Regions from separate parts of the Pseudomonas sp. EA_105y_Pfl2_R69 genome, predicted to be linked through region 2. Evidence: predicted binding sites of a transcription regulator. Region 2 holds the regulator's gene; each other region holds the start of a gene.
What was found. Region 2 encodes FliA, which starts transcription of late flagellar genes. Its sites were predicted from a motif close to CTAAAGTTTNNNNNNNNNNNGCCGNTAA; they were not measured.

Region 1: a site for FliA is predicted at 5,697-5,724, ahead of flgM (flagellar biosynthesis anti-sigma factor FlgM). Genes of this name have one in related genera too.
Region 3: a site for FliA is predicted at 2,344-2,371, ahead of AACY13_RS19405 (methyl-accepting chemotaxis protein). Genes of this name have one in related genera too.
Region 4: a site for FliA is predicted at 3,105-3,132, ahead of AACY13_RS17270 (flagellar protein MotY). Genes of this name have one in related genera too.

Annotation. Positions count from the first base shown of each region.
Region 1 is NZ_CAXAOO010000004.1:369,321-376,502, forward strand. It holds gene AACY13_RS13820 (transglycosylase domain-containing protein) at 1-2,912, shown strand, start outside; gene cheR (protein-glutamate O-methyltransferase CheR) at 2,985-3,812, opposite strand; gene AACY13_RS13830 (chemotaxis protein CheV) at 3,857-4,789, opposite strand; gene flgA (flagellar basal body P-ring formation chaperone FlgA) at 4,863-5,621, shown strand; gene flgM (flagellar biosynthesis anti-sigma factor FlgM) at 5,764-6,105, shown strand; gene AACY13_RS13845 (flagella synthesis protein FlgN) at 6,195-6,662, shown strand; gene AACY13_RS13850 (flagellar brake protein) at 6,705-7,182, shown strand, end outside.
Region 2 is NZ_CAXAOO010000006.1:236,300-243,481, reverse strand. It holds gene flhF (flagellar biosynthesis protein FlhF) at 1-869, shown strand, start outside; gene fleN (flagellar synthesis regulator FleN) at 939-1,769, shown strand; gene fliA (RNA polymerase sigma factor FliA) at 1,766-2,515, shown strand; gene AACY13_RS17765 (chemotaxis response regulator CheY) at 2,607-2,981, shown strand; gene AACY13_RS17760 (protein phosphatase CheZ) at 3,001-3,789, shown strand; gene AACY13_RS17755 (chemotaxis protein CheA) at 3,800-5,974, shown strand; gene AACY13_RS17750 (protein-glutamate methylesterase/protein-glutamine glutaminase) at 6,020-7,138, shown strand; gene AACY13_RS17745 (flagellar motor protein) at 7,139-7,182, shown strand, end outside.
Region 3 is NZ_CAXAOO010000008.1:29,922-37,103, reverse strand. It holds gene AACY13_RS19410 (NADH:flavin oxidoreductase/NADH oxidase family protein) at 1-644, shown strand, start outside; gene AACY13_RS19405 (methyl-accepting chemotaxis protein) at 655-2,133, opposite strand; gene AACY13_RS19400 (FAD-dependent oxidoreductase) at 2,470-3,546, opposite strand; gene AACY13_RS19395 (aldehyde dehydrogenase family protein) at 3,660-5,099, opposite strand; gene AACY13_RS19390 (MBL fold metallo-hydrolase) at 5,142-5,879, opposite strand; gene AACY13_RS19385 (purine-cytosine permease family protein) at 5,929-7,182, opposite strand, start outside.
Region 4 is NZ_CAXAOO010000006.1:131,415-138,596, forward strand. It holds gene AACY13_RS17255 (GGDEF domain-containing protein) at 1-158, opposite strand, end outside; gene gloA (lactoylglutathione lyase) at 284-676, opposite strand; gene AACY13_RS17265 (argininosuccinate synthase) at 811-2,028, opposite strand; gene AACY13_RS17270 (flagellar protein MotY) at 2,160-3,071, opposite strand; gene pyrC (dihydroorotase) at 3,277-4,323, shown strand; gene rnt (ribonuclease T) at 4,320-4,991, shown strand; gene AACY13_RS17285 (NAD-glutamate dehydrogenase) at 5,264-7,182, opposite strand, start outside.

The DNA.
Region 1 (7,182 bases), on a different contig from region 2:
AAGAGCTTAGTCGCTATGCGCAATCGCTGAGTTATCAGGTCAGGCCCGGCCCCAGCCCGGCGATCAGCTACCCCAAGGAAGGCCCCTTCGATAAGCGCCTGGGCTATACCTATATCCCGCTGATGCTCGAACGCCTCGCACAACGTGGTTTCAACGTGCAACAGCAGGCGCAGTTCTCGCCAGCGCTGCTCGACTATGCACAACGCGGCTTCTTTATTCCTTACCCGGAAAAGATCCAGGCCGGACTGCGTATCAGCGATTGCCGCGGCACACCCTTCTACGAATTCCGTTATCCCCAGCAGCGCTACCCGAGCTTCAGCGCCATCCCGCCACTGGTCGCCGGCAGCCTGCTGTTTATCGAGAACCGCCATCTGCTCGACCCGCAGCAGCCCCTGGCCAACCCGGCCGTGGACTGGCCGCGCTTTATCATGGCGGCAGTGTCCCAGGTCGGCAAAATGCTCGACATGCAGGATCAATCCTCAGGCGGCAGTACCCTGGCCACCCAGCTGGAGAAATACCGCCACTCGCCGGATGGCCTGACCCTCTCGGCCACGGAAAAGCTCCGGCAGATGATTTCCGCCAGCATACGCGCCTACCAGAGCGGCCCGCAGACCCTGGCCGCGCGGGAAAACATCGTCCGCGACTACCTCAACAGCGTGCCGCTCTCGGCGGCACCGGGGCATGGCGAGGTGCATGGTCTGGCGGACGGCCTGCGCATCTGGTTTGGGGCCGACTTTGCCCGGGTCAACCACCTGCTCGACCCGGACCGCTCGCCCGAGGCCAGCGTGGCAGAGCGCGGTCTGGCCCTGCGCCAGGTACTGGCCCTGATGATCGCCCAGCGCCGCCCCTCCTATTACCTGGCCCAGGGACGCCATGACCTGGCCGAGCTGACCGACAGCCATATCCGCGTGCTGGCCAACGGCGGCCTGATCGACCAGCCGTTGCGCGATGCCGCCCTCAGCCAGCCCCTCGGCTACCGCGACTGGGTGCTGGAACCCAACCTGCAGACCGTGGACGGCAACAAAGGCATCAGCGTCTCGCGCTCACGCCTCTCGGCCATGCTCAATATGCCGCTGTACGACCTCGACCGCCTCGACCTGAGCGTCACCAGTACCCTGCACGACGAACTGCAGCAGGCCGCCAGCCAGTATCTGCAACAGCTGGCCGACCCGGAGTTTGCCGGAGAGATCGGCCTGTTCGGCGAGCGCCTGCTGTCGCCGGAGAAAACCGCCGAAGTGCGCTACAGCTTCAACCTGTTCGAGCGCACGGCCACCGGCAGCCGGGTGCGGGTGCAGACCGACAGCACCGACCAGCCCTTCGACATCAATGAAGGCAGCAAACTGGAGCTGGGCTCCACCGCCAAGCTCAGGGTACTGGCCACCTATCTGGAAATAGTCGCCGAATTGCACGCGCGCCATGCCGGGCAAAGCAGCGCCGAACTGCGCACGGTCAACGGCCAGGACAACCTGACCCGCTGGGCAGTCGGCTACCTGTTGAGCAATCCGCAGGCGAATCTGCCGGCCATGCTCGACGCCGCCCTGGAGCGCAAGTACTCGGCCAGCCCCCATGAGCGCTTCTTCACCGGCGGCGGCATCCATACCTTTGCCAACTTCCGCCGCGAGGACAACCAGCGCATCGCCACCCTGCACGAAGCCCTGCGCGAGTCCCTCAACCTGCCGTTTATCCGACTGATGCGTGATCTGGTGCGCTACAGCACCTACCAGGGCCCGGAAAACAGCGCCGAACTGCTGAAGGACGACAAGGACCCCAGGCGCCAGGCCTACCTGATGGACTTCGCCGATCGCGAAGGCAAGACCTTCCTGCTGCGCTTCTGGCGCAAGTATCAGGGGCAAGCCGAGCAGCAGCGTCTGGAAACCTTCCTCAACGGCCTGCGCCACACCCCGGCCCGCCTGGCCGCCGTGCATCGCTACCTGTCGCCCCAGGCCGACCCGGCCACCTTTGCCGCCTTCCTGCGCACCTATCTGCCGCAGGCCGCGCTCAGCGACACGCGGGTCGCCGAGCTGTACCGGACCTATGGCCCCGGGGCCTACGATCTACCGGACCAGGGCTATATCGCCCGGGTTCACCCGCTGGAGCTGTGGCTGCTCGGCTATCTGATCGAAAATCCCCAGGCCACCTTCAACGATGCGGTGCAGGCCAGCCTGGACGAGCGCCAGGAAGTCTATGGCTGGCTGTTCCGCAGTCGGCACAAGAGCGCCCGCGACAGCCGCATCCGCATCATGCTGGAGGTCGAGGCCTTCCTCGATATTCATCAGCGCTGGCAAAACCTGGGCTACCCCTTCGCCCATCTGGTGCCCTCTCTCGCCACCGCCATCGGCAGTTCCGGCGACCGTCCGGCGGCCCTGGCCGAGCTGATGGGGATCATCCAGAACGACGGTATTCGCCAACCCAGCATGCGCATCGACAGCCTGCACTTTGCCGCCGACACCCCCTACGACACCCTGGTCGGGCGCAATCAGGTGGTGGGCACCCGGGTCATGGCCTCGGAGGTGGCCGCCGCCTTGCGCAACGCCCTCGCCGAAGTGGTCGACAACGGCACCGCACGCCGCCTGCAGGGCAGCTTCAAGCTGGCCGACGGGCAGGTGCTGAGGGTCGGCGGCAAAACCGGCACCGGCGACAACCGCATCGAAACCGTCGGGGCCGGTGGCCGGGTGCTCAGCTCCCGGGCCATGAACCGCACGGCAACCTTTGTCTTCTACCTGGGGCCGCGCCATTACGGCACCCTCACCGCGTTCGTCCCTGGGCGCGCTGCGGAAAACTTCCATTTCACCTCGGCGTTGCCGGTGCAGGTACTCAAGGGCATGGCCCCGATCCTTATGCCGTATCTGCAGCCTGGCCATAACAGCCGGTGCCAGGAGCCGCTGCCGGCGGTACAGGCCAGCTGGAGGTAAACAGCGGATCTGGGCACGGCGACAATAAAAAACGGGAGACCAATGGCCTCCCGTTTTTTATTATCGCCGCGCTTATTTCGCCTTGTAGATGATCCCCGGGCTGCACTGCACCATCTGATAATGGCTGGGCAAGCCGTTCAGGGCCTCCGAGGCTCCGAGAAACAGATAACCGCCCGGCTTCAACATCGCATGGATACGCGTGAGGATGTCTTTCTTCACCTCGGCCGAGAAATAGATCAGCACGTTGCGGCAGAACACCACATCGAATTTGCCGAGGCTGGCATAGCTGTCGAGCAGGTTGAGCGGACGAAAGTCGATACGGCTGCGAATAGCCGGTTTGATCACCCAGCGCCCCGGCCCCTTTGGATCGAAGTAGCGCTGCAGGCGTTCCTGGGACAGGCCGCGCCCCATCGCCAGACTGTCGTACTCGCCGGACTTGCAGTTGGCCAGCATGGTCGGCGACAGGTCGGTGGCGACAATCTGCACGCCGGCCTTGAGCTGGCCGATATTGGTTTTCTCGAATTCGTCGATGCTCATCGACAACGAGTAGGGTTCCTGTCCCGAGGAACAGGCGGCCGACCAGATGCGGATGCGCTGCCCCGGGCTGGCCTTGATCATCTCCGGCAGCACCCGGTTCTTCAGCACCTCGAAAGGATAGGTATCGCGAAACCACAGGGTTTCGTTGGTGGTCATGGCATCCACCACCTGCTCGCGCAGCCCGCTACGCGGCTGGGTTTGCATACGCTGGACCAGCTCCCCCAAGGTCTTGATGCTGTTCTGCTCCATCAGCTTGTTGAGCCGGCTGGAAACCAGATACTGCTTGTTGGTACCCAGCAGGATGCCACAGGCTTTTTCCAGAAATATCCGGAACTGCTCGAAATCCAAATTACCTGTAGACACTCGCGAGGCCTCGACGATCATGTTGTTCACTGCGGGCCAAGCCCTCAGTCCCCTGCCGAAAGATTGATGCGTTCGGCCACCCGCCCCGCCAGATCATCGGGGCGGAACTTGGCGAGAAAGTCATCCGCGCCTACCTTCTTGACCATGGCCTGGTTGAACACACCGGAAAGCGAAGTATGCAGGATGATGTGCAGCTTTTGCATGCGTGGATCGGCGCGGATCTCCGCGGTCAGGGTATAGCCATCCATCTCGGGCATCTCGATGTCGGAAATCAACATCAGGAATTCCTCCTCCGGCTTGCGCCCCTCCTCGACCATGGCCTTCAGGTAATCCAGCGCCTGACGGCCATCGTTGAGCGCCACCACCTCGACGCCCACAGTCTCCAGGCAACGGGTCACCTGCTTGCGCGCCACCGAGGAATCGTCGCAGGTCAGTACCCGCTTGCTGACAGCACGGGCCTGGGTCCGTGCATCGAGAATGCCTGCGGAGATCACCTCGGAGGTAGGTGCGACTTCGGCCAGCACCTTCTCGACATCGATGATCTCGACCATCTTGTCGTCCAGATGGGTCACGGCGGTCAGATAGTGATCCCGTCCAGTGCCCTTGGGTGGCGGATGAATCGCCTCCCAGTTCATGTTGACGATGCGTTCGACCGACTGCACCAAAAAGCCCTGAACCTTGGTGTTGTACTCGGTGATGATCACGAAACTGCTGCCGATATTCTCCAGCGGAGCGCTACCGGTCGCCATGGACAGGTCGAGGATGGGGATGGTGCCGCCACGGATATTGGCCACACCGCGAACCACCGGGCTGGATTTGGGCATGATGGTGAGTTTCGGGCACTGCAGCACCTCTTTCACCTTGAACACGTTGATCCCGTACAACTGGTTGCCGTTAAGACGAAACAGCAGCAGTTCCAAACGATTCTGCCCAACCAACTGAGTTCGCTGGTTAACCGAATCCATCACACCGGCCATACCCAAACTCCTTATTTGAGTAACAGGTTTTTGTCAGCGTAGCAGGCGGCACGCGCCTTGCTACCAAACGCATATGAACACAGAAACGACAACTATCCGACACTTACTGGCAAACTGCCGCTACTGGCTGGCAGTTTTACCTGCTTTGCTGGCGCTCGGCTATGGCCCCCCGGTTTCGGCGGCGACCATGCGTACCGATGACCTTATCGGCGCAAGCGAGACCTTTCTTGAGCAGGCGGTGGGCGATTATCTCCAACGTAGCAACATAGCCGGCCGTCACGAGATCCAGATCAACCGGCTCGACCCGCGGCTGCGCCTGCCGCTGTGCGATCAGGACCTGACCACCAGCCTGGAAAGCCCGGCGCAGCCCATAGGCCGCGTCACCCTGCGGGTACGTTGCGATGGCAGCTCGCCCTGGACGGTTTTCGTCCCCGGGCAGGTGCGCCTATACCGTGAAGTCGTCACCGCCAACCGCCCGCTCAAGCGCGACAATGTCGTGACGGAAATGGATGTCAGCCTGGCCGAGCGCGATATCGGCCTGCTCAACCAAGGCTACCTGACCAGCCTGCAACAAGCTCTCGGCAAAAAATTGACGCGGGCCTTACTGCCCGACCAGGTATTGGCCCCCGTGCACGTCCAGCAGGCCGAGGTTATCCGCAAGGGCGACCAGGTGATAATCAGCGCTCGCAGCGGCGGCATCAGCGTACGCATGCCCGGTGAAGCCCTGTCGGACGGGGCCCTGGGCAAACAGATCAGCGTGCGCAACCAGCGCTCCAAGCGGGTGGTCAAGGCCCGGATCACAGGGCCTGGGCAGGTTGAAGTGGCCATGTAGGCATGATTCTTGTTTAGACTATGCCTAACGATTTTCCACAAGGTGTTTTAGACTCATGCCTGACGCAGATTTTTTCTAAAGTTCTATTGGCTGGTGCCGATAAGCAAGGCAAGCGTCCAAACACTGTTCGAGGTTTTGCATCATGGTCATCGACTTTAACCGGCCCAATAATGCCGCCACCCCCGCCAACTCGGGGCGTACCGGCAGTGCCCAGTCCGGTGGACAGAATGAAGCCATCACGGCCAAGCAGACCACCAGCGTGCCCGCACCCGCCGAGCAGGCCCAGGCCAGCAAAAGCGGTGAATCGGTGCAACTCAGCCGTGAAGCACAACAGCTGCAGAAGATCGGCGAGAAGCTGCGCGACCAGCCGATTGTCGACAAGGAGCGCGTCGCCCAGCTTAAACAGGCCATCGCCGACGGCAGCTACCAGGTCGACAGCCAGCGTGTGGCCAGCAAGCTGCTGAATTTCGAATCCCAGCGTTAGCCCCAGGGCTACGCTGGGGGTAATGGTCGCCCGCCAGATCATCGACGGCCGCAGCGCCCCGAGTGATCCGCCACCCCCAAGAGCCCGCCATGCACGACATCACCCTGCTTGAGCTATTCACCGACGATATCGGCACCGCCGAGCGTTTGCTTGAATTGATCGAACACGAATTCCAGGCCCTCGGCGAGCGCGACCTGCCGCGCCTGCAGAGCCTGCTGACGGAAAAGCAACCGCTGCTCGGCCTCCTCGAAGAGCATGGCCGAACCCGCAGCCAGCTGTTGCTTGACGCCCACCTCAGCGCCGACCGCGCCGGCCTGCAGGCGCTGGCCGCGCACTCCAGTCAGGGTGCACTGCTGCTCGAACGCGGCGACCAGCTGAGCGCCCTGCTCGAGCGCTGCCAACAGGCCAACCTGCGCAATGGCCGCCTGATCCGCGCCAGCCAGGCATCAACCAGCAGCATGCTGGGCATCCTGCGCGGCAACGAAACCCCCGGCCTCTATGACAGCCGTGGCGCTGCCGCTAGAATTGGCCAACAGCGTCCTCTAAGCCAGGCCTGATACCTATAACAAAGCACAGGGACATGCTGCCATATTGACAGTATGCTGGTGCTCAAGCTTTTGCCCGGAGAGTTACGGACCGTGTCCAATCCTTTTAGCCAGGAAGAGGGCCCGCAACCGCCTAAGGTGCTCAAGGCACCCGTGGAAATAGTTGCCAACCTGCGCCTACTGCAACAAAACCACGACCCACTGATCATCACCTTCCAGGAACGCAGCCAACGCTTCCAGAGCTATGTGATCGAGGTCGATCGCGACAAGCGGCTAGTGATCCTGGATGAAATGATTCCCCGCGATGGCGAACGCTTCCTGCTCAACGGCGAGGCGTTCCGCATCGAAGCCTTCCACGAAGGCGTGCGCGTGGCCTGGGAGTGCGAACAGGATGTGCGCATCACCGAACATGAAGGGGCACGCTGCTATCTCAGCCCGCTGCCCAGCGAAGTACTCTACCACCAGCGCCGTAGCGCCTTCAGGGCCCCTCTCAAGCAGACCGAACTGATCAAGATCGAACTGGCTGGCGACA
Region 2 (7,182 bases):
TCGCCTGGGGCCAGTTGCAGAACCGTCGGCCGCAGCAGGCCAACCTGTGGCGGCGCCTGCAGCGCATGGGCCTGTCCGCCGAGCTGGCCAAGGCCCTGCTCGAGCGCGTGGCCAATGTCGCCGAGCCGCGCCAGGCCTGGCGCATGCTCCTGGCCCATCTGGCCCACGCGATCAAGACACCGAAGCAGGAACCGATGGACGAGGGCGGGGTGATCGCCCTGGTCGGTCCCGCCGGCATGGGCAAGACCACTACCCTGGCCAAGCTGGCGGCGCGCTACGTGCTCAAGTACGGCGCGCAGCATATCGCCCTGGTCAGCCTGGACAGCTACCGCATCGGTGCCCAGGAGCAACTCAAGACCCTGGGGCGCATCCTCGATGTGCCGGTGACCCTGGTCGATCCGGGACAGTCGCTGACCCAGGCCCTGGCCCCGCTGGCGCGCAAGCGCGTGGTGCTGATCGATACCGCCGGCCTGCCGGGCAACGATCCGGCTCTGCGCATGCAGCTGGAAACCCTGGCCAGTCGCGGGGTCAATGCGAAGAATTATCTGGTGATGGCGGCAACCAGTCAGAGCCAAGTGCTGAAAGCGGCCTACCATAGTTACAAACCGTGCGGTTTGTCCGGCTGCATCCTGACTAAAGCGGACGAAGCCACCAGCCTGGGCGAGGTTTTAGGGCTGGCTATTAGCCAGCGTCTACCGGTAGCCTATCTGACCGATGGGCCGCGGATCCCGGACGATCTGCATGTGCCGCGCAGCCATCAGCTGGTGAGTCGGGCGGTGGGGCTACAGGCGACCCAGGACCCCAGCGAGGATACGATGGCCGAGATGTTTGCCGGCCTCTATCAGCAGCCAACGCGCCGCGCGAGTTGAGCATTAATCAACAGAACACCGCCAGCCGCATGGCTGCGGTCGAAGTTAGACAACAGGTGTGTAGATAACATGGGTATGCATCCCGTACAGGTGATTGCTGTAACCGGCGGCAAGGGTGGCGTCGGTAAGACCAATGTGTCGGTGAATCTGGCTCTGGCCCTGGCCGACCTCGGCCGCCGGGTGATGCTGATGGACGCCGACCTGGGCTTGGCCAACGTCGACGTACTGCTGGGCCTGACCGCCAAACGCACCCTGGAAGATGTCATCAGCGGCGAGTGCGAGTTGCGTGAGGTTCTGCTACAGGGGCCGGGGGGCATCCGCATCGTGCCGGCGGCCTCCGGCATCCAGAGCATGGTGCAGCTGTCGCCGATGCAGCACGCCGGACTGATTCAGGCCTTCAGCGATATCAGCGACAACCTCGACGTATTGATCATCGACACCGCGGCCGGGATCGGCGATGGCGTGGTCAGCTTCGTGCGCGCGGCCCAGGAAGTGTTGGTGGTGGTGTGCGACGAGCCGACCTCGATCACCGATGCCTATGCCCTGATCAAGCTGCTCAACCGCGACCACGGCATGAACCGCTTTCGCGTGCTGGCCAATATGGCCCATAGCCCGCAGGAGGGTCGCAATCTGTTTGCTAAGCTGACCAAGGTCACCGATCGTTTTCTCGATGTCGCCCTGCAATATGTAGGGGCCGTGCCCTACGACGAGTCGGTGCGCAAGGCCGTGCAGAAACAGCGTGCGGTCTATGAAGCCTTCCCACGCTCTAAATGTGCGCTGGCGTTCAAGGCGATAGCCCAGAAGGTCGATGCCTGGCCGCTGCCGGCCAACCCGCGCGGTCATCTGGAGTTTTTCGTCGAGCGTCTGGTGCAGCAACCGGTCGCGGACCCGGCCATATGACAGCAGCCTCTGGACTCCGTATGTACAGCAAAGCACAGGCGCAGGACTCCCAGCACCAGTTGATCGAGCGCTATGCGCCTCTGGTCAAACGCATTGCTTACCACCTGTTGGCGCGCTTGCCGGCCAATATCCAGGTGGACGATCTGATTCAGGCCGGCATGATCGGCCTGCTCGAAGCGTCAAAAAAATACGACTCCAGCAAGGGTGCCAGTTTCGAGACATTCGCCGGTATCCGCATTCGCGGCTCCATGCTCGACGAGGTGCGCAAAGGTGACTGGGCCCCCCGTTCGGTGCATCGAAACAGCCGCATGGTTAGCGATGCCATTCGGGTAATTGAGGCCAGAACCGGTCGAGACGCTAAAGATCAAGAGGTTGCGGCCGAACTCCAATTGAGTCTCGAGGATTACTACGGCATTCTTGGCGACACGTTGGGCAGCCGCCTGTTCAGCTTCGACGACCTGTTGCAGGATGGCGAGCACGGCGGCGGGCTGCGCGAGGATCTTGCCGGCCACCACCTCGAACCCTCACGCGATCTGGAAGACGAACGCTTTCAGGCGGCGCTGGCCGATGCCATTGCCGGCCTGCCGGAGCGAGAGCGGCTGGTGCTGGCGTTGTATTACGACGAAGAACTGAATCTCAAGGAGATCGGCGAGGTACTGGGGGTTAGCGAGTCTCGCGTCAGTCAGCTCCACAGCCAGTGCGCGGCACGGTTGCGGGCGCGGCTTGGCGAATGGCGCGCGAACTAGGCAGTTAAATCAGCAGGCCGGTTTCACGATTAAAGGCGTAGCCAGGTGCTGGATACGTTTGGACTGTACGGAGGTCGACTTGGACAAAAATATGAAAATCCTCATCGTTGATGACTTTTCAACGATGCGCCGGATCATCAAGAACCTCCTGCGCGATTTGGGGTTCACCAATACCGCGGAAGCCGATGACGGCACCACCGCCTTGCCCATGCTGCAGAGTGGCAGTTTCGATTTCCTGGTGACTGACTGGAATATGCCAGGCATGACCGGGATCGACCTGTTGCGTGCGGTGCGTGCCGACGAGCGCCTGAAAACCCTGCCGGTGCTGATGGTCACGGCAGAAGCCAAGCGCGATCAGATCATCGAGGCGGCGCAGGCGGGGGTGAACGGTTATGTGGTCAAGCCGTTCACCGCTCAGGTGCTCAAAGAGAAGATCGAAAAGATCTTCGAGCGGGTCAACGGCTGATGTTTGCCGCGAGGGTACTATGGAATACGAAGATTCCCCTCAGAGCGACCTCGAGTCGACTCTGAAGCAAAGCGCTCGCCAGCTGGTTGACAGCCTGGAACAAGGCAATTTCGGCGAAGCGGTACAGCTGATCCATGAACTCAACAAGGCACGCGATCGTGGCCTGTATCACGAAGTCGGCAAACTGACCCGGGAACTGCACAACGCGATCGTCAATTTCCAGCTCGATCCGCGCGTCCCCCATGCCACCGAAGTCTCCCAGATCACCGATGCCACCGAACGCCTCAACTATGTGGTGACGATGACCGAGAAAGCGGCCAATCGCACCATGGACCTGGTCGAGCAGAGTGCCCCGCTGGTCAATGACCTCAGCGCCGAAGCGCAGAGCCTGAGTGCCGACTGGGGGCGTTTTATGCGCCGCGAGATGAGTGCCGATGGCTTTCGTGAGCTGGCCAAGCGCGTCGAGTTGTTTCTTGCCCGCAGTGAGCGTGACGCCAGCAAGCTGTCCGGTCATCTCAACGACATTCTGCTCGCCCAGGACTATCAGGACCTCACCGGCCAGGTGATCAAGCGGGTGACGCAACTGGTTACCGAGGTCGAGAGCAACCTGCTCAAGCTGGTGCTGATGGCCAGTCAGGTCGATCAGATTGCCGGCATCGAGCACAACCACGAATTGCTCCGCGCCGAACAAGAACAACAAAAAGAGCCTTCCAGCGGTGAAGGTCCGCAGATTCATGCCGATAAGCGTGATGACGTCGCATCCAATCAGGATGATGTCGACGATCTGCTTTCCAGCCTGGGATTTTAGGAGCACGTCTATGAGCTTCGGCGCCGATGAAGAAATCCTCCAGGACTTCCTGGTGGAGGCCGGCGAGATTCTTGAACTACTGTCCGAACAGCTTGTAGAGCTGGAGAGTCGGCCGGACGACATGAATCTGCTCAACGCTATTTTTCGCGGGTTCCATACCGTCAAAGGTGGTGCTGGTTTTCTCCAGCTCAATGAGCTGGTGGAATGCTGCCATATCGCAGAAAACGTCTTCGACATCCTGCGCAAGGGCGAACGACGCGTCGACTCGGCGCTGATGGATGTGGTGCTGGAAGCACTGGATGCGGTCAACAGCATGTTTACCGAGGTGCGCGAGCGCACCGACCTGACCCCGGCCACGCCCGAGCTGCTGGCTGCCTTGGCACGTCTGGCCGAGCCGGCGGGAGCCGCTGCGCCGGTCGCCGCAGCGCCCGCTGCAGCGCCAGCGCCTGTGGGCGGCGGGGCCGATATCACCGACAGCGAGTTCGAACAGCTGCTCGGTGCTCTGGATGAGGCCCCCAGTCAGGCGGCCGTGGCTGCCGGCAGCGATGAAATTACCGATGACGAATTCGAGTCCCTGCTCGATCAGTTGCATGGCAAGGGCCAGTTCGCGGCCGCCGAGACCGCCAGCGTGGCGGCTCCCGCCGCAGTTGCCGCGGCGGCATCCGGCAGCGACGAAATCACAGATGACGAATTCGAGTCTTTGCTCGACCAGTTGCATGGCAAGGGCCAGTTTGCCCCGCCGGCAACCCCCGAGCCAACGGCCAAGGCAGCCCCCGCGGCGGCATCCGGCAGTGATGAAATCACCGATGACGAGTTCGAGGCGCTGCTCGATCAGCTGCATGGCAAAGGCAAGTTTGTCGAGCCCGAGACCGTCAGCACTGCGCCTGCGGCCGCCCCGGCGGAGCCGCTTGAGCCCGCCAAATCGGTGGTCAAGCCCGCGGCGAAACCTGCGGCCAAGCCCGAGCCGGCCAAGGCTATGGCTGCCCCGGCCAACGAGAAGGCTGCCCCGCCCAGCGAGGCGGAAACCACGGTCAGGGTCGACACCGCGCGCCTGGACGAGATCATGAACATGGTCGGCGAGCTGGTGCTGGTGCGTAACCGCCTGGTGCGCCTGGGCTCCAACAGCGCCGATGAGGCCATGGCCAAGGCCGTCTCCAACCTCGATGTGGTCACCGCGGACCTGCAGACCGCGGTGATGAAGACGCGCATGCAGCCGATCAAGAAGGTCTTCGGGCGCTTCCCGCGACTGGTTCGCGATCTGGCGCGCCAGCTTAAGAAAGAGATCAATCTGGAGCTGGTCGGCGAAGAAACCGACCTGGACAAGAACCTGGTCGAAGCCCTGGCCGATCCGCTGGTCCACCTGGTGCGCAACGCGGTCGACCACGGTATCGAGATGCCGGAGGAGCGCGAGGCCTCGGGCAAGCTGCGAGGCGGCAAGGTGGTGCTCTCGGCCGAGCAGGAGGGCGACCATATCCTCCTGTCGATCTCCGACGACGGCAAGGGTATGGACGCCGATGTGCTACGCGCCAAGGCGGTGGAGAAGGGGCTGCTGGACAAGGATGCGGCCGACCGCCTCAACGAATTCGAATGCTACAACCTGATCTTCGCCCCGGGCTTCTCGACCAAGACCGAGATTTCCGACGTGTCCGGCCGCGGTGTCGGCATGGACGTGGTGAAAACCAAGATTTCCCAGCTCAATGGCACGGTCAACGTGTTCTCGGTCAAGGGCCAGGGCTCGAAGATCGTCATCAAGGTGCCGCTGACCCTGGCGATCATGCCGACCCTGATGGTGATGCTGGGCAACCAGGCCTTCGCCTTCCCGCTGGTCAACGTCAACGAAATCTTCCACCTCGACCTGTCGCGCACCAACGTGGTCGACGGCCAGGAAGTGGTGATCGTGCGCGACAAGGCGCTGCCCCTGTTCTACCTCAAGCGCTGGCTGGTGAGTAAGGCGGCGCATGTTGAGCAGGGCGAGGGCCATGTGGTGATCCTCACGGTCGGCAATCAGCGCATCGGCTTCGTCGTCGATCAACTGGTGGGCCAGGAGGAGGTGGTGATCAAGCCGCTGGGCAAGATGCTCCAGGGCACTCCGGGCATGTCGGGCGCGACCATCACCGGCGATGGGCGCATCGCCCTGATTCTCGACGTACCGAGCATGCTGAAGCGTTATGCTCGGCGCATCTGAATATTGACGGCACGCCTGTCTTCGTCGTGCCGTTTAGGAGTGTTTATGGCTGTTAAGGTGTTGGTGGTTGACGATTCCGGTTTCTTTCGCCGGCGTGTGTCGGAAATTCTTTCGGCCGACCCTAATATCCAGGTGATCGGTACAGCCACCAACGGCCGCGAGGCCATCGATCAGGCGCTGGCCCTCAAGCCGGACGTGATCACCATGGATTACGAGATGCCGATGATGGATGGCATCACGGCCGTGCGTAATATCATGCAGCGCTGTCCAACCCCGGTGTTGATGTTTTCCTCGCTGACCCACGAAGGCGCGCGGGTGACCCTGGATGCGCTGGAGGCCGGGGCCGTCGATTTTCTGCCGAAGAACTTCGAAGACATCTCGCGCAATCCGGAGCGGGTCAAGCAACTGCTGTGCGAGAAGATCCATACCATCGCCCGTAGCAACAGGCGCAGTTTCAGTCCGCCTGCCGCCTCGGTCGCCGCCCCGGCTGCGCCAGCCAGGCCGGCGGGACGTCCCGCCGCCAGCGCTGGCGGCAGTTCCTTGAGTCGTCCGGCGAGCGCTTCCGTTGGCGCGCCGGTCAGTTCGGCTGCGCCCAGGCGCAAGGCCTACAAACTGGTCGCCATCGGCACCTCGACCGGTGGCCCGGTGGCCCTGCAACGGGTCCTGACCCAGTTGCCGGCCAGTTTCCCGGCCCCCATCGTACTTATCCAGCATATGCCTGCGGCCTTTACCAAGGCCTTCGCTGAGCGCCTGGACAAGCTCTGCCGGATCAGCGTCAAGGAGGCCGAGGACGGTGATGTGCTGCGCCCGGGCCTGGCCCTGCTGGCTCCCGGCGGCAAGCAGATGATGGTCGATGCCCGGGGCATGATCAGGATCCTGCCCGGCGACGAGCGTCTGAATTACAAGCCCTGCGTCGATATCACCTTTGGTTCGGTGTCCAAGTCGTATCACGACAGGGTGCTGGCGGTGGTGCTGACCGGCATGGGGGCGGATGGCCGCGAAGGTGCGCGTCTGCTCAAGCAGAGCGGCAGCCAGGTATGGGCCCAGGACGAAGCCAGCTGCGTGATCTACGGCATGCCGATGGCCATCGTCAAAGCCGACCTGGCCGACGCGATCTACCCGCTCGACGAGATTGGCAGGCACCTGGCGGAGACCTGTATATAAATGGATGTACTGAGCCTGATTGGGGTCATCCTGGCCTTTGTCGC
Region 3 (7,182 bases), on a different contig from region 2:
AGAACCGCGCGCGTCTGCTGCTGGAGGTGGTCAAGGCGGTGCGCAGCGTAGTGGCTCCGGGTTTCTGCGTGGCGGTCAAACTCAACTCGGCGGATTTCCAGCGTGGCGGCTTCGATGCGGCCGACGCCAAGCGCGTGGTGCAGCTGCTCAATGAGCTGGATGTCGACCTGGTCGAACTGTCTGGCGGCAGCTACGAAGCCCCGGCCATGCAGGGCGATGCTCGCGACGGGCGCACCCTGGCGCGTGAGGCCTACTTCCTCGAATTTGCCGGCGAGATCGCCGCCGTGGCCAGCATGCCGGTGATGGTCACCGGTGGTATCCGGCGCTTGCCGGTGGTCGAGCAGGTGCTGGCCAGCGGCGTGGCCATGGCCGGGATTGCCACGGCCCTGGCAATCGACCCGGCGCTGCCCAAGCAGTGGCAGGCCGGGCAGCGCGAGGCGCGTGCCGAGCTGCCGCCGATTCGCTGGAAGAACAAGGCGTTTGCTTCGCTGGCCTATATGGCGGCGGTGAAGTTCCAGTTGCGCCAGCTCAGTCGCGGCAAGCCCACCCATGCCAGGGTGTCGCCGCTGCGCGCGCTGCTGCTGGAACAACTCAAGGCGGCGCGCCGCACGCGGGTGTACAAGCGTTTGATGGCGGCCGACTAACCCGCGAGCCTCAAGGCTCCGGTTTGTAACCCAGGCGCAAGCCGCCCCAATGGCGGCCCTGGACCATGATCGGCACCGACAGGTCGTGCATCAGCTCACCGGTGTCACGCATATAGGTCTGCAGCAGCAGCGGTTGCTGGTGGCTGCCGCAGCGGATGCCGGTGCGGTCGTTGAACAGGCGCTTGCTGCGGCTTTTCAGGGTGTCCACGGCGCGGTCGCCAGTGGGGGCGTGGTTGAAGGCCTTGTTGTGGGTTGGCACATAGCCTTCGGCGGTGCAGGCGATGGCGAATACCAGGCCTTCGTGCTGGCTCAGCAGAGGCTCCTGAATGCTCGGCAGCACTTGATCGGCGTAGCTGTCGAAGCGGGTCTTGAACTTGGCCGGGAAGCTATTGGCGATCGGCTGGTAATGCCGATCGAACAGGTCGTTGGCGCTGATGCGTCCGGCCTGGATATCCGCCTCGAACTGCGCGGCGATCTGCGCCGCACCGCTGCGGGCCAGATCGTAGATGCGCTGGTGGTAGTCGTCCAGGCCGACGGCGGCGAGCTGCTCGCTGACGGTTTCCGCCTGCCCCACCAGCTGTTCGGCGGCGCGGCTGAGTTGGCGAGTCTGGCCTTCGCTGTCGCACACGTCGCCGCGCAACTGGCTGACCGCCACCGATAGCTCGGCCAGGCGCTGATGGTTTTCCGCGGTGCCGTGGTTGATCTGATCGACCTGCTGTTCGACGTCCACGGCCAGGGCGGCGATGCCTTCCAGCTGCTCGCCGGTGTGGGCGATCTGCTGCGCGGCCTGGTCCAGCTGGTCGGCCTGCTGCTGAATATGGGTGACCACCGCCAGGCTCTGCTGACGGATATCGGCGACCATCTGGCCGACCTCCTCGGTGGCGCTGCTGGTGCGTCCGGCGAGGTTGCGCACCTCGTCGGCGACCACCGCGAAGCCGCGGCCCATCTCGCCGGCACGGGCCGCTTCGATGGCGGCATTGAGGGCCAGCAGGTTGGTCTGGCTGGCAATCGACTGGATCACCTGGGTGACCTTCTCGATCTGTTCGGTGCGGCTGCTCAGGCCGTCGATCAACTGGCGGCTGGCGGCGGTCTGGGCACTGAGTTGCTGCATGGCGGTGATGGCCTGGCGCAGCTCACCCTGACCGCTGGCGCTGCTCTGGCGCACCGATTGCGCCGCACTCAGGGTCTGCTCGGCGCGGCGGGCGTTGTCCTGTTCGGTCTGGGTGATGGCCTCGGCGGCCTGGTTGATCTGCTCGACCGCGCCCAGCTGCGATTGCAGCTTGCCGGCCAGTTGCTGCACCGCATGGGAGACCTGGGCGGCCGACAGGGCGTTGTGGCAGGTGTGGCGGGACAGCGTGCGGCTCAGGTCGTTGAACTGCCCGCCCTCTTCGGCGGCCTGCGCCAGGCCGTTGTCCTTGCGTTGCCAGGGCCCGAGCCAGGGCCACAGCGCCAGCAACAGCAAGGCGGGAATGCTCAGGTACAGCGGCATCTGGGTCTGCTGGTAGAGCGCCATCAGCCCGGCCAGGCCCAGAGCATGCAGTACGCAGGTCTTGGGGTAGCTAATAAACGCAGAGCGCATAACCCACCTCGTTATTCTTATGCCGATCCCGTTATCGCCGGGAACAGACGCCTGCGCGTAGCCGTGCAGGCGGCCGGGTGTCGGGTGCAGCACGCCGGGGGCGCGCTGTGCTTGCGCAATTGATCGGCCGTTGTCAGCGAATCTGTAGACCATAGTGGGAGCGACTCCTGACGGCCAGCATTCACGAGGATACTGATTCGATCATCTCTGGCGGCGTAAGGCCATGGCACTTTGGTAGCACAGGGCCTAGCCGTAAAGGCGGTGGCGCTGGATAAAACCGCGGTCCAGGTAGTCTTTCCAGCGCCCGTAAAAGCGCCCGCCGGCACTGTAGCCATGCCAGTCCAGCAGCGCCCCGCCGTCGCCGGTGGCCAGCAGGGCCAGGCTCTGCCGTTGCGGGCGGTAGCGTTGCAGCGGCAGACCGCGCAGGGCGGCGTTGAGGTTGGCCGCCAGCACCGGGGCCTGGCGTACCGAGTACACCCCGCTCTTGCGCGCGCCGGGCAGGCTGGCGCAGTCGCCCACGGCGAAAATCGTCGGGTGGGTGTAGCTCTGCAGGGTCGGCGCGATCAGTACGAAGCCTTGCTCGTCGCAGCCCAGGCCGCCGTGCGCCGGCCAGGCAAAGGCCTTGGCACCGCTGGCCAGCAACAGCCGCTGGCCGCGCCAGACCGGCTCCTCACCGCTGAGCAGGCAGTCATGTTTGATCCGGCTGATCGGGCAATCCTCGCGCACCCATACGCCGCGCTGGCGCAGGTGGCCGAGGGCGCGCAGGCGCACGCCGGCGGACAGACCGTCGAGCAGATGGCCGGCGCAGAACAGCGCCAGCCGCGGCACCTGGCCGGCGATGGCCAGGGCCAGCTCGACCCCCGCCGCGCCGCCGCCGAGAATCGCCAGGGGCTGCGGCTCTGCCTGCCACTGCTGCCAGCCCGCGAGAAATTCGGCGAAGGGTTTGACCGCCAGCACCTGCATGGCGTCGCCCTGTTGCGGTGGTGCAGAAACTTGCGCGCCGACATTTAGCGATAGCCAGCTGGCCCCCAGGGTTCGCCCATCGGCCAGCTGCACCTGCTGCTGGGCGGCGGACAGCCCGGCCACCGGGTTGACCAGCAACTCGACCTTGGCCGCCCGACACAGCGCCGTCAGTTCCACCTGGCAATCGGCCGCGGCATAGCGTCCGGCCAGCAGGCCCGGGAGCATCCCCGAATACCAGGCCGCCGGCCCCGCACTGAGCAGGCCAATGCGTCCCGGCGGACGCTCCAGCAGGGCCCAGCGACGCAGCACGCCGAGGTGCGCGTGGCCGGCACCGATCAATAGCAGGTCATAGTGATTCATCGCGCCGAAGCTTCCATGGCGGCCAAGCAGAGCCCGCATGGTAATGAGTCAGGCCTGCGCCTGTCGCCCGCCATGGCGCAATATTTCGCCGCCTGGCGGGCGTTGCTGCTGGATTAGCTGTCCGCGCCGGGCAGGGTGATATGTTTGACCTGCTGAAAGGCGGCCAACCCCCAGGGCCCCAGCTCGCGACCGATGCCGCTGGCCTTGCCGCCACCCCAGGAGGTGTGCGGGTAGATCACCTGCACCGAGTTGATCCACACATGCCCGGCCTCCAGCGCCGCGGCCACGCGCAGGGCGCGGTTGCGCTCGGCGCTGACCACGGTGGCGGCCAGGGCGAAGTCGCAGTCGTTGGCCTGCTGAATAGCATCCGCCTCATCGCTGAAGCGCCGGCTGCATAGCACCGGGCCGAAGATTTCCTCGCGCCATAGGCGGCTGTCTTCCGGCACATCGGCGTACAGCGTGGGGGCGACGAACCAGCCCGGTCCCGGCAGTTGCCGCGCGCCGCTCAGGCAGTGCAGGCCTTCCTGTTCGGCGATGGCGAAATACTCCAGCACCTTGTGCAGCTGCGCCTGGCTAGTCATGGGGCCCATCTCGCAGCCTTCGCTCAGTGGGTCGCTGACCTTGAGCGCATCGAGGGCGCTGGTCAGCTTGTCCAGCAGGGCGTCGCCGATGCTGTCTTCGACCAGCAGGCGCGAGGTGGCCGAGCACATCTGCCCGGCGTTCCAGCAGATGCCGGCGATGATCCATTGCACTGCCTGGTCCAGGTCGCTGTCGGCGAACACCAGGATCGGCGACTTGCCGCCCAGCTCCAGGGCCACCGGCATTGTGCGGGCGCTGGCGGCCTGCATGACCTTGCGCCCCACCGCATTGCTGCCGGTAAAGGACAACTTGGCGAGCTGCGGATGCCCGACCAGCGCCGCGCCGGTGGCGGCATCGCCGGGCAGCAGGTTGAACACCCCCGCCGGCAGGCCGATGGCGCTGGCGATCTCGCCCAGTTGCAGCTCGATCAGCGGGGTCAGTTCGGACGGCTTGAGCAGCACGCAGCAACCCGCCGCCAGGGCCGGGGCGAGCTTCCAGGCGCTGGTCACCAGGGGGAAGTTCCACGGCACGATCAGGCCGACCACGCCGAGCGGTTCCAGGCGGGTGAAGGATTGGTAGCTGTCGTCCGGCAGGGCCACGGCGGCGTTCTGCCGGGCGTCCAGGCCGTCGGCCAGGTCGGCGTAATAGGCGAAGGTGGCGATGGCGTCGCTGATATCCAGCTCGGCCTCATGCCGCGGCTTGCCGCTATTGCGCATCTGCAACTCGATCAGCTCTGGGCCGCGCGCCTCGATCTCTGTCGCGAAGGCGCGCAGGTAGTCGGCGCGCTCGCTGGCCGGGCGCAGGCTCCAGGCCGGCAGGGCGCGTCGCGCGGCCTGTACCGCCAGCTCGACATCGGCTTCCGAGGCGCAGGCGACGCTGGCGATCTGCTCGCCGTTGCTGGGGTTGAACACCGCTAGGCGGGTGGCGCAGCTGGCGGCTTGCCAGGTGCCATCGATAAACAGTTGTGCGGTCATGCATCACCTTGAGCAGCTTCGGAGGAAGTAAGGGGGTGGGGTTTATGGTTGTAAATGCGGGTGGTCGGCAAACCAGGCGTCGATCAGCTCGCGCATGCGTTCGCCGGAGAAGCTCGGGAAGTGGCCGCCGTGGACCACGCGCACCGGAAGCGTACGCAGGCGCGCCAGGCTGCGGGCGTAGTCGTCCAGGTTGGCGTGGTAGGCGTCCTCGATCAGCGGGCCGTCGTAGAGGATGTCGCCGGAAAACAGCGTCTGCGTCGCCGCTTCCCACAGGCTGATGCCGCCCGGCGAATGGCCGGGGGTGTGCAGCACCTGCAGCACCCGGTCGCCCAGGTCGAGCACGTCGCCCTCCTCGATCAGGCGGCTGGCCGGCGCGGCGCGCACGCGGTACTCGGCGTAGCACAGCGGACAATCGGGATGGGCTTCGAACATCGCATCGCCGACGAAGGCCGTGGCCAGGGTGTTGGCCCCGTCAGGCGCGGCGAGGATCTCGGCTTCGGCCGGGTGCACCAGGCGTTCGGCGAACTCATGGTGGCCGGCGATATGGTCGAAATGGGTATGGCTGGCCACCGCCAGCAGGGGCTTGTTGGTGAGCCAGGGCAATTGCTCGCGCAGGCTCACCACCCCTGAGCCGGAGTCGATCAGCGCGTCGCGCTCGCGGCCCTGCACATGCCACATATTGCAGCGGTAGAAGGGCCGCACATAGGGCTCGTGGATCAGGCGCACGCCGTCGTCCAGGCGGCGGACTTCGAACCATTGGTCGCGCGTGACGATTTTCATGTCTGGCCCTCAACGCTGTGGCGGGTTAACCCCGCCACACTTATCCAACCTAGGCCAGTTGCGCCCTGGGTACCAGCACCCAGCGGCGCAGTACGGTGTAGCTGGCGGCGGTGATCAGAAACACTGGCAAGGAGGCTCCGAAGGCCAGTGGTTCGACCCAGCCCCAGTAGTAGGCCAGCAGCGCCCCGAGGCCATAGGCGGCGAAGGCGGCGGGGTTAAAGCCGCTGACATAACGATAGCGTCCGCCGTCCTCGCTGAGCAGATCGCCGACGTGGTAGTGGCCGCGATGGATCAGGTAGTAGTCCGCGATCAGCACGGCGAAGGCCGGGATAAACACGCTGCCGATGATCAAGAGGAAGGTCTGGAAGTTGTCGAGGATGCCGGGGATCTGCGAGCCGAGGATCGACAGCACGCCGATGCACAGCGCCGGTTTCCAGAAGCGGGTCTTGGGGCTGATATTCAGGTAGGACAGCGAGGCGCTGTACACGCACATCACGTTGGTGGTCATCACCGAGAGGAACACCACGATGGCCGCCGGCAGACCGAAGCCGAAACCGGCCAGCAGCACCGCCGGGTCGTAGGTCTGCTCCATGCCGGTGAGCACGCTGAAGCCAGATACCGTGGCACCCAGGCCCATGGCCAGCAGAGTGGCGGCGACATAGCCGACCCAGGTGCCGACCGCGGCCACGCCCTGGCTGCGGCAGTTGCGGTTGTAGTCGGCGGCCAGGGGAATCCAGGAAAACGCCGTGGCGATAACGATATCGAAGGCGATGCCGGGGCTGATCTCGTTGCGCGGCTCCACCGGCATGCTCAGCAGGCTGGCGAACTCGAACTTCTGCCCCATCACATAGAACACCGCGCCGGCCAGCAGCAACATGCCGATGGCGGCCCAGCGTTCGACCCGCTCGATGCCCAGGTGGCCGCGCAGGGCGATCAGCAGCACCAGGGTTTCGCAGAGGATGGTGAACAGCGGCAGGTTGGAGTAGCCGGTCAGATGTTCGACCGCGTAGTTCAGGCTCATGCCAGCCAGCAGCGCCTGAATCCAGCTCCAGGCCAGCAGGGTCAGCAGGTTGACCAGTGACGGCAGTTTCGCCCCCTGGGGGCCATAGCTGCCGCGCGCCAGCACCATGGTGGTGAGTCCCGAGCGCTGGCCCATCAGGCCCACCAGCACCAGCGGCAGGATGCCGATGGCGGAGCCGAGCAGCACGATCAGCATAGCTTGGATAAACGGCAGATCCGGCACCAGCAACATGCCGGTGAGGATGGTGGTGACCACCACGTTGGCCCCCAGCCACAGGGCGGT
Region 4 (7,182 bases), 100 kb from region 2:
GGAAAGCGCTGGCCCTTCCACAGCGGGCTGATGGCGTTCTCGTCCTTGTAGAAACACTGCTCGCCGTCACGCAGGACGAAGGTGGCACCGTCGGCACCGACCAACTCGCGCGCCGCATGGCGCACGACTTCCGCAACCGCATCCAGACTCCTTGCCATGGACAACTCCTGCACGGCCTGAATCAGCCGCTGTGCATAGTTCTCGCTCGCCATGGAACACCTCGCCTGGCCTGGCAAAACTGCCATTAACCTTGTAAGCCATTACTTACAAAGTCTAGCAGCTGTCAGTCGGCGCGCGACGGCGACAGCAGTTCGATCTTGTAGCCGTCGGGGTCTTCGACGAAGGCCAGAATGCTGCTGCCGTGCTTCATCGGCCCCGGCTCGCGGGTGATCTTGCCGCCGCGACCGCGAATGTCCTCACAGGCCTTGTACACATCGGCCACTTCCAGGGCGATATGGCCGTAGCCGCTGCCAAGTTCGTAGCTGTCCACGCCCCAGTTATGGGTCAGTTCGATCACGCTGTTGTGCGCTTCATCGCCGTAGCCGACGAAGGCCAGGGTGAACTGCCCTTCCGGGTAGTCCTTGCGCCGCAGCAGGGTCATGCCCAGTACTTCGGTGTAGAAGGCGATGGATTTATCCAGATCGCCGACGCGCAGCATGGTGTGCAGCAGTCTCATCGGGGTTCTCCTCATCATTGCCCATCTTGCGGGCTATAAATGCAAACCCCGGCTTATGGCCGGGGCTGCGTTTTGCCTGTAGGAGCAAGCTTGCTCGCGATCGTTTCGCGAGCAAGCTCGCGCCTACATCAGCCTCAGAGCAGTTTGCGCCCTTTGCCCGCTGCGATGCGCATGCGCAGGGCATTGAGCTTGATAAAGCCAGCGGCGTCCGCCTGGTTGTACGCGCCGCCATCTTCTTCGAAGGTGGCGATATTGGCGTCGAACAGCGAATCATCGGACTTGCGACCGGTGATGATCACGTTGCCCTTGTACAGCTTCATGCGCACCACGCCGTTCACATTGGCCTGGGACGCGTCGATCATCTGTTGCAGCATCAGACGCTCCGGGCTCCACCAGAAACCGTTGTAGATCAGGCTGGCGTATTTCGGCATCAGCTCGTCTTTGAGGTGAGCGACTTCGCGGTCCAGGGTGATCGACTCAATGGCGCGGTGGCCCTTGAGCATGATGGTGCCACCGGGAGTCTCATAGCAGCCACGGGACTTCATGCCGACGAAGCGGTTCTCGACGATATCCAGACGACCGATACCGTTCTCGCCGCCAATGCGGTTCAGTTCGGCCAGCACGGTGGCCGGGCTCATGTCCTTGCCGTCGATGGCGACGATGTCACCGGCGCGGTAGGTCAGTTCGATATAGGTTGGGGTATCCGGTGCCGCCTCGGGGGAGACGGTCCACTTCCACATGTCTTCTTCGTGCTCGGTCCAGGTGTCTTCCAGCACGCCGCCTTCATAGGAGATGTGCAGCAGGTTGGCGTCCATGGAGTACGGCGACTTCTTCTTGCCGTGACGCTCGATCGGGATTTCGTGCTTGGCGGCGTAATCCATCAGCTTCTCGCGCGACAGCAGATCCCACTCGCGCCACGGGGCGATGACTTTCACGCCGGGCTTGAGCGCGTAGGCACCCAGTTCGAAACGCACCTGATCGTTGCCCTTGCCGGTGGCACCATGGGAGATGGCGTCGGCACCGGTCTCGTTGGCGATTTCGATCAGGCGCTTGGCGATCAGCGGGCGGGCGATGGAGGTACCCAGCAGGTACTCGCCTTCGTAGACGGTGTTGGCACGGAACATCGGATAAACGAAATCGCGCACGAACTCTTCGCGCAGGTCGTCGATGTAGATTTCCTTGACGCCCATGGCCTGGGCCTTGGCGCGGGCCGGCTCGACTTCCTCACCCTGGCCGAGATCCGCGGTGAAGGTCACCACTTCGCAGTTATAGGTGTCTTGCAGCCACTTGAGGATCACGGAAGTGTCCAGGCCACCGGAATATGCCAGGACTACCTTGTTTACGTCGGCCATGCCATCAACTCCACGGGGTTGTGCGGGAAAACCCGTGATTCTACTGGCCTCGGCGGTCAATTTACAGGGCCGCGACAGCCTGAGACGACCAAGCGACAGCTTCTGTCGTCCGTCAGGCGCTTTCCCTGGACTCAGGAGGACGCGCCAGGCGTGCCCTCGGCGGCGTCCGGGACCTCGGCGGACGGGGCCTCGGGGGCGCGCTCGAGCTGCATACTGACGCGGCGGTTCTTCGCCCGGTTGGCCTCGCTGTTATTCGGCACCAGCGGGTAGCGCTCGCCATGGAAACGCAGGGTGATGTTTTCGGCCGGCACGCCGTTGGCCTTGAGGTATTCCATCACGGCCAGGGCACGGCGGCGCGACAGGTCGCGATTGATCAGGCGATTGCCGCTGTTGTCGGCATGACCATCGAGCTGAATACGATTGACGCTGGGGTCGGCCTTGAGAAAGCTGAGGATGATATCGAGCTTGGCCTGGGCCATTGGCTCGAGGTCCACCCCGCCGCCCGGAAAGCCCACCTGGCTGCGGCGCACCTGATCGAAATTCACCGGCAGCAGTTTGGCCGTGCAATCGAGGTAGTCGTTGTAGGCCTTGTTGAAGCGTGCCGGCAGCAGGCGCACCTCGATGGCTTCGCCGCCCTGGGCGGTACGGTGGCGCAACAGCGGGCTACGGCCTTCGAGCAAGCCGGCCAGCAGACGTGCGCCCTGCTCCTGGGAGCTGTTGAACAGCACCTCGGAGGAACCGACGCTGACCGCGCCCAGGTTGATATCGCCGCGCCCCGGCTGCCAGGGTGCGGCGGCGGCCAGCAGGGTCGCCGAGCCCGCCCCCAGCCAGCGCTCGCGGGCCTGCATGCGAAAGGTCACCTGCTCGCCCGCCCGGCGCACGAACACCCCCGCGCCGAAATCGGTAATCGGTTGGCTCAGGCGACACTCGAACTGATCGCCCTCGATCTGCCATTCGACCTTCTCCAGGCGGGTCTGGAAACTAATGGCCAGCACTGGCTGACAGGCCAGCAGGCAAAGCAGGACGAGTGGATAACGTCGCACGACAGGCTCCCAGGAATACGGCTTACGCCCTGGCTATCGGTGCCTGGCGGGAAAACTTGAGGCCTGGCGGCCATGTGCGCACTGCTCGGCACGCCAAGCGCCCACGGCATCCGTCCGAGATTGTCGTCCGGGGCCGCTTTCAGCGTGCCGCCACAAGCCTTTTCCGGTAGCATTCTCGCCACGTTTCGCCCGCCTGGAAGCCTCCATGACTGACCGCCTTACCCTGCTGCGTCCCGACGACTGGCATATCCACCTGCGTGACGGTGCCGTATTGCCGCATACGGTCGCCGATGTAGCCCGTACCTTCGGCCGCGCCATCATCATGCCCAACCTGGTGCCGCCGGTACGCAACGCCAGCGAAGCCGATGCCTATCGCCAGCGCATCATCGACGCGCGCCCAGCCGGCAGCCGCTTCGAGCCGCTGATGGTGCTCTACCTCACCGACCTGACCAGCCCGGACGACGTGCGCACGGCCAAGGCATCGGGCTTTGTCCACGCGGCCAAGCTCTACCCGGCCGGAGCCACCACCAACTCCGACTCCGGCGTCACCAGCATCGACAAGATTTTCCCGGCACTCGAGGCCATGGCCGAGATCGGCCTGCCGCTACTGGTGCATGGTGAAGTGACGCGCAGCGAGATCGACGTATTCGACCGCGAAAAATACTTTATCGATGAGCAGCTCAGCCGGGTGGTCGAGCGCTTCCCGAGCCTGAAGGTGGTGTTCGAACATATCACCACCCGCGATGCGGTGGAGTTCGTGCAAGGTGCCTCGGCCAACGTCGGTGCGACCATCACCGCCCATCACCTGCTGTACAACCGCAACCATATGCTGGTCGGCGGTATTCGCCCGCACTTCTATTGCCTGCCGATTCTCAAGCGCAATACCCACCAGGAAGCCCTGCTGGATGCCGCCACCGGCGGCAACCCCAAGTTCTTCCTCGGCACCGACTCGGCCCCCCACGCCCAGCACGCCAAGGAAGCCGCCTGCGGCTGCGCCGGCTGCTACAGCGCCTATGCCGCCATCGAGCTGTATGCCGAGGCCTTCGAGCAGCGCAACGCCCTGGACAAGCTGGAGGCCTTCGCCAGCCTCAACGGTCCGGACTTCTACGGCCTGCCGCGCAACCGCGAAACCATCACCCTGGTGCGCGAAGACTGGACCGCCCCGGCCAGCCTGCCGCTGGGCGAACAACGCGTCATTCCACTGCGTGCCGGTGAAACCCTGCGCTGGCGTTTGCTGGAGGAGAAGGCGTGAGCGAAGACCTCTACGACGACGAACTGGAAAGCAGCCCCTCAGGCCCGCGCCACCCCATGGCCGCGCGTTTCCGCGGCTACCTGCCGGTGGTTGTGGACGTCGAGACCGGCGGTTTCAACTGCGCCACCGATGCCCTGCTGGAAATCGCCGCCACCACCATCGCCATGGACGAGCAGGGTTTCCTCTACCCCGACCACACCCATTTCTTCCGGGTCGAGCCCTTCGCCGGGGCGAATATCGAGCAGGCGGCGCTGGATTTCACCGGCATCAAACTCGACCACCCGCTGCGCATGGCCGTCACTGAAGAGCACGCCCTGACGGAAATCTTCCGCGGCCTGCGCAAATCGCTGAAAGCCAACAGCTGCAAGCGGGCAATCCTGGTCGGCCACAACAGCAGCTTCGACCTCGGTTTCCTCAATGCCGCAGTGGCCCGCACCGGCATCAAGCGCAACCCCTTCCACCCCTTCTCCAGCTTCGACACCGCTACCCTGGCCGGCCTCGCCTACGGTCAGACCGTACTGGCCAAAGCCTGCCAGGCCGCCGATATCGACTTCGACGGCAAGGAAGCGCACTCGGCCCGCTACGACACCGAGAAGACCGCCGAACTGTTCTGCGGCATCGTCAATCGCTGGAAAGAAATGGGCGGCTGGATAGACTTCGACGACTAAGTAGGTGCAGGCCAGCCTGAACGAAAGCAGTAGCCCAAATGCCGTTCAGCTAGGCAGATAAAAAAACGCCGCGACCCCAATAGGAATCGCGGCGTTTTTCGTAGTGCGTAGGTTGGGTTGAGGCGCGCAGCGACGAAGCCCAACGTGTCATGCCATCGCCTATTGCCCAATGTCATGCCATCAGCTGTTGGGCTTCGCTGCGCTCAACGCCAACCTACTGAGATGGGTTGTCACCAGCAGTAGCCCGGAGCCCATCCGGGCTACTGCTTCTATCAGGCGCTTTGCGCCAGGTCCATCAGCTCCCGGTTGGCCACGGCATACATGGCGTAATCGGTGGTGGTGGCCGAACGCAGTTCGCTAAGCATCAGCTTCCAGCGATCGACCAGACGACGGTGCTGATCCAGCCACACGCCGGCACGCTCCTCGATATCCGTCGGGGCCTCGGCCATCTGCAGCACCGACACGGTGATGACGCGCTGCTGCCAGTCCAGATCGTCGCGGAAGGCTTCCCGGGCCAGGGCCTGCCAGTTGTTTTCCACCGGCAGACCGGTGATCTGCTGCAGGTACCAGGACAGCTCCAGCGAACCGCCAACCGCGAAGTAGGCCGCAGCCACCCGGGCCGGCTCCTGCCCCGTCACATCGGAGGCCTCGATGATCGGCAGCAGGGTGTACAGATGGCTGGTACCGGCGACGACCCGCGCCAGCACCTCCGGCACACCGGCCTCCATATAGGCGTGGAAGCGTGCCAGCCAATGCTCGCGGGCCGGGCCCTCGAGCAGCTCGTCCAGGCGCATGGCCAGGGCTTCGATACGCGGCGCGAAATGCGCCACGTCACGGGCCGCATCCAGGTCGTTGCGACGGCTGCGCAGGAACCAGCGAGTGGCCCGGCGGCCCAGACGCATCAGCTCGTCCATCAGCTGCAACTGCAGGTCGGCCGACACCTGGTGGTCCAGGGCCTCGATCTGCTGCCACCAGTGCGGCAGGCGGAACACGTCGCGGACGATGACATAGGCACCGGCGACATTGGCCGCGCTCATGCCGGTGGACTCCTTCAAGCGCTGCACGAAGGTGATGCCCATATGGTTGACCAGGTCGTTGGCGATCTGGGTGCTGACGATTTCGCGCTTGAGGCGATGGCGACGCATCGGCTCGCCGAACTTCTGCGCCAGCAGCGGCGGGAAGGCGGTTTCCATTTCCCGCGCCAGGTACTCGTCGTCCGGTACCTGGGACTTGAGCAGGGACTCCTTGAGGTCGATCTTGCTGTAGGAAATCAGCACCGACAGCTCCGCCCGGGTCAGCCCCTGGCCGTTGTTGGCGCGTTCGTTGAGCTCGTCGTCACTGGGCAGGAACTCCAGGGCCCGATCCAGCTTGCCAGCCCCCTCGAGTGCCGTCATCAGGCGCTTGTACTCGCCCGCCCGCTCGCGGGCGCGGCGTTCGGCCAGGGACAGCGCCTGGGTCTGCTTGTAGTTGTTGCCCAGCACCAGGCCGCCGACCGCATCGGTCATTTCCACCAGCAGCTTGTTGCGCTGCTTGCCGGTCATATCGCCGGCGGCGACGATCTCGCCGAGCAGGATCTTGATATTGACCTCGTGGTCGGAACAGTCCACGCCACCGGCGTTGTCGATAAAGTCGGTGTTGCTCGCGCCACCCGTCAAGCCGAACTCGACGCGTCCCAGCTGGGTCATGCCGAGGTTACCGCCCTCGCCCACCACCTTGGCGCGCAGCTCGCGACCGTCGACCCGGAGCAGGTCGTTGGCCTTGTCGCCGACGTCGGCATGGCTTTCCTTGCTGGACTTGACGTAGGTGCCGATACCGCCGTTCCACAACAGGTCCACCGGGGCCTTGAGCAGCGCGTTGAGCAGCTCGGTGGGGGCCAGTTTGTCGGCGCTGATATCGAAACGCTCTTTCATCTGCGGGCTGATGGCGATGCTCTTGGCACTGCGCAGGAAGATGCCGCCGCCCTCGGAGATCAGCGAGCTGTCGTAGTCGCTCCAGCTGGAGCGCGGCAGGTCGAACAGACGCTGGCGTTCGACAAAGCTCTTGGCCGCATCCGGGTTGGGGTCGATAAAGATATGCATATGGTTGAAGGCCGCCACCAGCTGCAGGCTTTTCGACAGCAGCAGGCCGTTGCCGAACACGTCGCCGGCCATATCGCCGACACCGATCACCGTGACGTTGTCCTTCTGCACGT